One region of the Thalassospira sp. MIT1004 genome, then DNA from elsewhere that is predicted to be linked to it. Evidence: predicted binding sites of a transcription regulator. Region 1 holds the regulator's gene; the other holds the start of a gene.
What was found. The regulator LexA, encoded in region 1, represses DNA repair genes until DNA is damaged. The targets are predictions, from matches to a motif close to ATGTTCTANTTTGGTTC.
Positions count from the first base shown of each region.

Region 2: uvrA (excinuclease ABC subunit UvrA) is a predicted target of LexA. The motif match lies at 2,863-2,879, and genes of this name have one in related genera.

Region 1 is NZ_MCAO01000022.1:157,321-161,200, forward strand. It holds gene gltX (glutamate--tRNA ligase) at 1-244, opposite strand, end outside; gene BC440_RS09310 (ComEC/Rec2 family competence protein) at 566-2,503, shown strand; gene lexA (transcriptional repressor LexA) at 2,577-3,284, opposite strand; gene moaC (cyclic pyranopterin monophosphate synthase MoaC) at 3,432-3,880, opposite strand, start outside.
Region 2 is NZ_MCAO01000022.1:342,681-346,560, forward strand. It holds gene nagA (N-acetylglucosamine-6-phosphate deacetylase) at 1-487, shown strand, start outside; gene BC440_RS10265 (Gfo/Idh/MocA family oxidoreductase) at 531-1,598, shown strand; gene fbaA (class II fructose-bisphosphate aldolase) at 1,619-2,698, shown strand; gene uvrA (excinuclease ABC subunit UvrA) at 2,890-3,880, shown strand, end outside.

The DNA of each region.
Region 1 (3,880 bases):
GGCGGTCGCGACGGGCGAACTGGAAGGTCGGTTCTTCGTCTGCGGTCAGGCCAAGCCAGCTTAGCCCATCGAAAATGGCTTCGACGGCTTCGGGGGTTGAACGTTCCCGGTCGGTGTCTTCGATGCGCAGCAGGAATTTGCCGCCGGTGTGTTTGGCATAAAGCCAGTTATAAAGGGCGGTGCGTGCGCCGCCGATATGCAGAAACCCGGTCGGAGACGGGGCAAAACGGGTAACAACCGTCATTCACTCTATCCGTTGGCTGGATGTTGTTGCTTGTCGTAATGACTTTTGGCGTGCACGCTATAACACATATGCGGCGGTGTTGCACCACAGCCGATGATAGATAGAAACTGTGCGCCGGGCAGGCTATTGTACATTCGTCGAATAAGTCGTGATGGAATTAATAAAAATCAATATGTTGCGAGAATATTTTCGCAAACAGGATTGTTGTTGGCCGCGCGCAGAAATTCCTGGATTCTGTGCACGGTTATATTCTTCGGGTTGGGATGTGCGGCGTATTTTTCTCTCCCTGCGCGCCTGACGGTACAGCAAAGCGGCCTAGCGGTGATTCTTTTGCTGTCCGGATTGTGGATTTCGCGACGCTGGGTTTTGCCATTCTTTGGCATTCTGCTGCTGGCGGGTTTTTGTGTCGGGTTGCTGATTGCATCCATCCATCTTGAAAGGGCACCATCCGGGCTTCTCACCAAGACGCTTTACATGACAGAGATCGAGGGCGACATCACGCTTCTGGAACCACGGGGCGGGCGGATGCGTATGACCGTGGCACCAATGCGGATCGCGGGGCTTGAGGATACGGTATTTGACTGGAAGGTGCGATTGAGCCTTCCAGGTGGGGATGAGCTTTCCGTTGGGGATCATATCGTGGCAACGGCACGGCTGTTTCCGTTGCGCGCGGCGTCCGTGCCGGGCGACCCGGATTTTTCACGCGGATTATATCTGGACGGGATCGGGGCGACCGGGTTTGTTTTCGGCCATAAATATAGTGTGACCAAGAAGGCCGAAACAGGAATGATGCAGCCGGTTTCGGACCGGATCGAAAGTCTGCGCCTGACGATCATGACGGCAATCGATCAGAGCCTTACCGGCGCAGGGGCCGGGATTGCCAAGGCACTGATTGTCGGCGAACGCGGCGATGTCAGTGCGGAAATTGCCGATGATCTTCGCAAATCGGGATTGGCGCATCTTCTGGCGATTTCCGGGCTGCATATGGGGCTTTTAAGCGGGACGGTTTTCTTTTTCCTGCGGTTTGGCATGGCGGCCATTCCTGCCCTTGCGCTGCGGTTTCCGATCAAGAAATGGGCGGCTATCGGGGCGATGGGCGCAGCCGTGATCTATCTTGGCCTGTCAGGGGCCAGTGTGCCGACGCAGCGTGCCTTTGTGACGTTGACGATTGTCTGGATTGCGTTGCTGCTGGATCGGCGGGCGATATCGTTGCGGCTGGTGGCGTTTGCGGCGCTGGTTGTTCTGATCCTGCGGCCCGATGCGGTATTGGGGCCAAGCTTTCAGCTTTCCTTTGCGGCGGTAACGGTGCTGGTGGCGTTTTATGATGGTCCGGGCAGACGATGGTTTGACAAGTCGGTGGATCGGTCATGGCTATTCCGGCTTTGGCTGTTTTTTGCCGGGCTGGTGATGACCGGGTTGCTGGTTACGGCGGTGACCGCGCCGATCATCGGGTTTCATTTCGGGCGGATTTCGATGATCGGGATCGTGTCCAACCTGATTGCCATTCCGGTGATGGCGTTCTGGGTGATGCCGATGATTGTGGCGACGCTTGTTCTGATGCCGTTCGGAGCCGGGGGACTGGCATTGTGGTTGATGAAGCCGGGACTGACATTGTTGATTGAAACCGCAAGCCTTGCCGCCGATCAGGCCTGGGGGCTTTGGCATGTCGAGCAGTTTAGTGCCGTATTTGCCATCGGCATCATGATGGCGATGGCCTGGTGGCTGGTCTGGCGGGGGAACGCGATTGCCCGGTTTGCTGTCATTCCGCTATGCGTGGCGATTGCGGCGCAAATCCTGTATCGCCCGGCGGATATTCTGGTTTCGGGGGATCAGGAAAGCTGGGCAATTCGCGACAGGGTGCGCGACAAACTTGTCCTGCCCGAAGGCATTTCGGATTTTCAGCAGTCGGTCTGGATGGCGCGATTTGGTATCGCCGATCATGATGCCGGCAATGTCATCGAAAAATGCGACGCAACGGTTTGTTCCGTCAGGATCGCCGGACGGCAGGTGATCATTGCCAATGATCTTGCCAATCCGTTCTATGCATGCCGCCATGGCGATATGATCATCAGCCTGAAACGCGATATGCCGCGTGATATCTGTGCGCCGGATGTGACTGTCATCGATGATGACCTGTTGTGGTGGCAGGGGGGCGTCTCGGTTGCGTTGCGGCCCGATGCCGCCCCGGTGATCGAAACCGTGCGTGAAACGTCCGGCATCTGGCCGTGGATTATCATCGGGGGCAGGGTGGTCAAATAAAAAACGCCGCCGGGCAAGGCCGACGGCGTTTCTTTCGGTTTCTTTCGGTTTGTTCGGTTTATTCGGTATTCTATCAGTATTGGCGGAGCAAACCGATCAGACGTCCCTGAATGCGGACACGATCAGGCGACAGCGCGCGCGTTTCATAACGCGCATTGGCCGGTTCCAGCAGAACTTCGCCACGGCCACGTTTCAGGCGTTTCAGAGTGGCTTCGGCGTCGTCGACCAGTGCGACAACGATGGAGCCATCATTGGCCTGTTCGCAACGCTGGATCAGGACGGTGTCGCCATCGAGAATACCGGCATCGATCATCGAATCACCGGAAACTTCAAGCGCATAGTGATCGCCGGTTCCCAGAAGCGCTGCCGGGACCTGCACCATTGTGGTCTGATCGCGAAGGGCCTCGATCGGGGTACCCGCCGCAATCCGGCCAAACAGCGGCAGGGAAACGGATTCACCCGATTCCGAAAAGGCCGAAGGCACGGTTGCCGGCCGATGCGCAGCCTTTCGCGCGGAGGCGATAGAGGTAACATTGTTGGGCGTTTCCGCCGCGTCGTCATCATTATTATCCGGAAGACGCAGGACTTCGAGCGCGCGGGCCCGATGGGCGAGACGGCGAATAAAACCGCGTTCCTCAAGCCCGGTGATCAGTCGATGAATGCCGGATTTGGATTTCAGGCTCAGGGCTTCTTTCATCTCGTCAAAAGAGGGTGAGATACCATGATCGCGAAGGTAATTATCGATATAGACCAGCAATTCGTATTGCTTGCGCGTCAGCATGATTTTTCCCGAACCTGTAATAAGAACAAACCGAATACATGAATGTTCTACTTTGGTTCTGCTTGTTCGTCAAGCACCACAACCCGAAAAATCACCGTTTAAGGGCATTCTTTCGGTCAAGAAACGAAATTTGGGTATTTCCAGGGATCAGTCGGCGGTGAAAGTACCCGACTTTCCGCCTTCCTTGTGGGCAACGCGAATATCGGTAATCCGCATGGCTTTATCGACCGCCTTGCACATATCGAACACGGTGAGTGCGGTAACGGAAACGGCGGTCAGGGCTTCCATTTCCACCCCGGTTTTGCCGGTGGTTTTGCAGGTCGCGACAATATCTACCGCATCGGTGGCAGTTGCGAGTTCCAGCGTGACTTCGACCGAGGTCAGGGGCAGGGGGTGGCAAAGCGGGATCAGGTCAGCGGTTTTCTTGGCGCCCATAATCCCGGCAAGCTGGGCGATGCCAAGAACATCGCCCTTTTTATGGCCGCGTTCGGCAATCAGCCGGGCCGTTTCCGCCGACATCAGGACACGGCCCTTTGCGATGGCGACGCGCGCGGTATCGGTCTTGGCCGAAATATCGACCATGACGGCGTTACCAG
Region 2 (3,880 bases), 190 kb from region 1:
TAATGCCATGAGCCCGATGACCCACCGTGAACCCGGTGTTGCCGGTGCGGCGATGGCCGATGACAGCACCTGGTGCGGATTGATCGCTGATGGCTATCATGTGCATCCAGCCGTTCTGAAGGTTGCCATTCACGCCAAGGCCAAAGGCAAGATCATGCTGGTGACCGACGCCATGCCAACAGTCGGGGCTGACGAAAAACGCTTTGTTCTGGGTGGCGAGGAGATCATGGCCACCGATGGTCGCTGCGCGCTGGCTGATGGTACATTGGCCGGATCGGACCTCGACATGATCGCCGCGGTTAAGAATTGCGTCGAAATGGTCGGCATCGATCTTGGCGAAGCCCTTCGCATGGCATCCCTGTATCCGGCCGCGTTCCTGAAACTTGACGATGTCATGGGTCGCATCGCACCGGGCTATCAGGCCGACATGATCCTGTTTGATGACGATTACAACGTCACTCGCAGCTGGATCAAAGGCGTAGAATAATCTCAATACAACAAAGCATTAAAAACTTATCAGGAGGCACAACATGAAGCCGGTTCGTATTCTTGTCGTCGGTCTTGGCAATATGGGATTATCGCATGCCAAAGCCTATCACGCGCTTGAAGGGTACGAAATCGTCGGACTGTGTGCCCGTTCCGAAATCCCGGCAGAAAACCTTCCGGATGGTTTTGCCGCCTACCCGCAATTTACCGATTTTCATACTGCCCTGGCGGCAACAAAACCTGATGCAGTTTCGATCAACACATATACCGAAACCCATGCTGATTTTGCCATCGCCGCATTTGAAGCCGGGGCGCATGTCTTTATTGAAAAGCCGTTGGCAGCTACTGCCGAGGATGCCGAACGTGTGGTCAATGCAGCCAAAAAGCACGGTCGCAAACTGGTGATCGGCTATATCCTGCGCCATCATCCGTCTTGGGAAAAGTTCGTTGAAGTTGCAAAGACACTCGGCAAGCCGCTCGTCATGCGCATGAACCTGAACCAACAAAGCAGCGGTGCTTTCTGGGAAACCCATAAACGGTTGCTCAACAGTGTTTCACCGATTGTCGATTGTGGTGTGCATTATCTTGACATGATGTGCCTGATGACCGGCGCAAAACCGGTATCGGTCAGCGCCATCGGCGTACGCCTGTCTGATGAAGTTGCACCTGAAATGTATAACTATGGTCAGTTGCAGGTGCGCTTTGATGACGGATCAGTTGGCTGGTACGAGGCCGGTTGGGGACCAATGATCAGCGAAACCGCCTTTTTCGTCAAAGATGTGATCGGACCGAAAGGCTGTGTTTCCATCACCGATGTTGAAGAAAAAGGTGCCGGTTCAGCCGATATCGACACCCACACAAAGACGAATGCCTTAAAGCTTCACCATGCTGCCACAGATGCTGCCGGAAAATTTACACAATCTGACGAAATCATCCGCACAGACGACGAGCCCGATCATGACGGCCTGTGTCTGCGTGAACAGCAATTTTTCCTAAAGTCTATAATGGAAAACCTTGACCTTACGCAGCATATGGAAGATGCATTGGGCTCCTTACGGATTGCCCTCGCTGCGGATCAGTCGGTGCGCACGGGGGAAACAATAATACTCTGACCCCCAGGAGGAGTACCCACATGCCTTCCGTTAAACCCGGTGTTGTTACCGGTTCTGCCTATCGTGACCTTGTCGCTGCCTGCAAGCAGGACGGTTACGCCCTTCCCGCCGTCAATATCACATCGTCCAGCACGATGAATGCCGCCCTTGAAGCCGCTGCAAATGCCGGTTCTGACATCATCATTCAGCTTTCGAATGGCGGTGCACAGTTCTTTGCCGGCAAGGGCATCAAGGACGCTGCGGCTGCCCGTGTGGTAGGCGCCGTTTCGGCGGCACGCCATGCCCAGCTGATGGCTGAATATTATGGTGTTGCTGTCGTCATGCATACCGACCACGCAAACCGGAAATTCGTTCCGTGGGTCGATGAAATGCTGAAATGGAGCGAAAAGGCCTATGCCGAGACCGGCAAGGCGCTTTATAGCTCCCATATGCTGGACCTGTCCGAGGAACCGCTCGAAGACAACCTGTCGACCTGCGAAGAGTTCCTCAAACGCATGTCGAAAATCGAAATGAGTCTGGAAATCGAACTGGGCGTGACCGGCGGCGAAGAAGACGGTATCGGCCATGACCTTGATACTAGTGTCGAGGAAATTGATCCGCGCCTTTATACCCGCCCAGAAGAAGTCGAAGAAGCATACCGCCGCCTTGCTCCGCTTGGCCATTTCTCGGTCGCGGCGGCATTCGGTAACGTTCACGGTGTTTATAAACCTGGCAACGTCAAACTTCGTCCGGAAATCCTTCTGGAATCCCAGAAATACGTTTCGGAAAAGCATAACCTTGGCGACCGGCCGCTGGACTTCGTATTCCATGGCGGTTCGGGTTCGGAAAAAGAAAAAATCGAAGAAGCCGTCAGCTACGGCGTCTTCAAGATGAATATCGATACCGATACCCAGTTCGCCTATTCGCGCCCGGTTGGCGAATATGTCGAAGCCAATGCACGTGCTTTCAAATATCAGGTCGATCCGGATACCGATCAGCCCTACAAAAAACAGTACGACCCGCGCGTATGGGTCCGCGAAGCCGAACTCTCGATGGCGGCCCGCCTCGAAGAAGCTTTCAAGGATCTTGGCGCAACCGGTCGGTCGGTTACCAAAGGGTGATCCTTTAGGATTGCAAAAGCATGTTCAACCCGCCGGTTTTTCCGGCGGGTTTTTTTCGTGGGCGATCTTGCGCCACTGCAAAAATAAACTACTCCTGACAGATACTGACAGGAACTGTCAGGGGCGCGCTTGCGTATCAGGATTGGCTCCTCTATACCTTTCCCGAACATTACAGGAACAAAAGGCCCGACATGCTGACGAAAATTTCGGTTCGCGGTGCGAAAGAACATAACCTGCAAAATATCGATGTTGAACTGCCTCGCGATGCTCTGGTGGTCATCACTGGTCTGTCAGGGTCGGGCAAAAGTTCGCTGGCGTTCGATACGATTTATGCCGAAGGACAGCGTCGTTATGTCGAAAGCCTGTCAGCGTATGCACGTCAATTCCTTGAATTGATGCAAAAACCCGATGTGGAATATATTGATGGCCTGTCTCCTGCCATTTCCATCGAACAGAAAACAACATCGCGCAACCCGCGCTCGACTGTGGGAACGGTTACCGAAATTTATGACTATATGCGTCTTCTCTGGGCGCGCGTTGGCATCCCGTATTCCCCGGCAACCGGCCTTCCGATTGTCAGCCAGACCGTATCGCAGATGGTTGACCGCGTTATGGAAATGCCCGAAGGCACGCGGCTTTATCTGCTGGCACCGTTCGTTCGGGGGCGTAAGGGTGAATACAAAAAGGAACTGCGTGACCTTCGCACACGCGGGTTCCAGCGCGTCAAGATTGATGGCGAAATGTATGACATCGACGAAGCACCTGAACTGAACAAAAAACTCAAGCACGATATCTCGGTCGTGGTTGACCGTCTGATCGTCAAGGAAGGGATTGCAACCCGCCTTGCCGACAGTTTTGAAACCGCCCTTGAACTGACAGACGGTATCGTCCTGACAGAAGATGCCAAAACCGGCGAAACAACCGTGTTCTCGGCAAAGTTCGCCTGCCCGGTTTCCGGTTTCACGATTGAGGAAATAGAACCCCGCCTGTTTTCGTTCAACAACCCGTTTGGCGCCTGCCCGGCTTGCGATGGTCTTGGCACCCAGATGGAATTCGACCCGGAACTGGTCGTCCCGGATGAAGGCAAAAGCCTTGACGAAGGCGCTGTTGCGCCTTGGGCCAGCACCACATCGAAATATTATCTTCAAACCCTACGGGCGGTCGCCAAGCATTTCGGCTTCA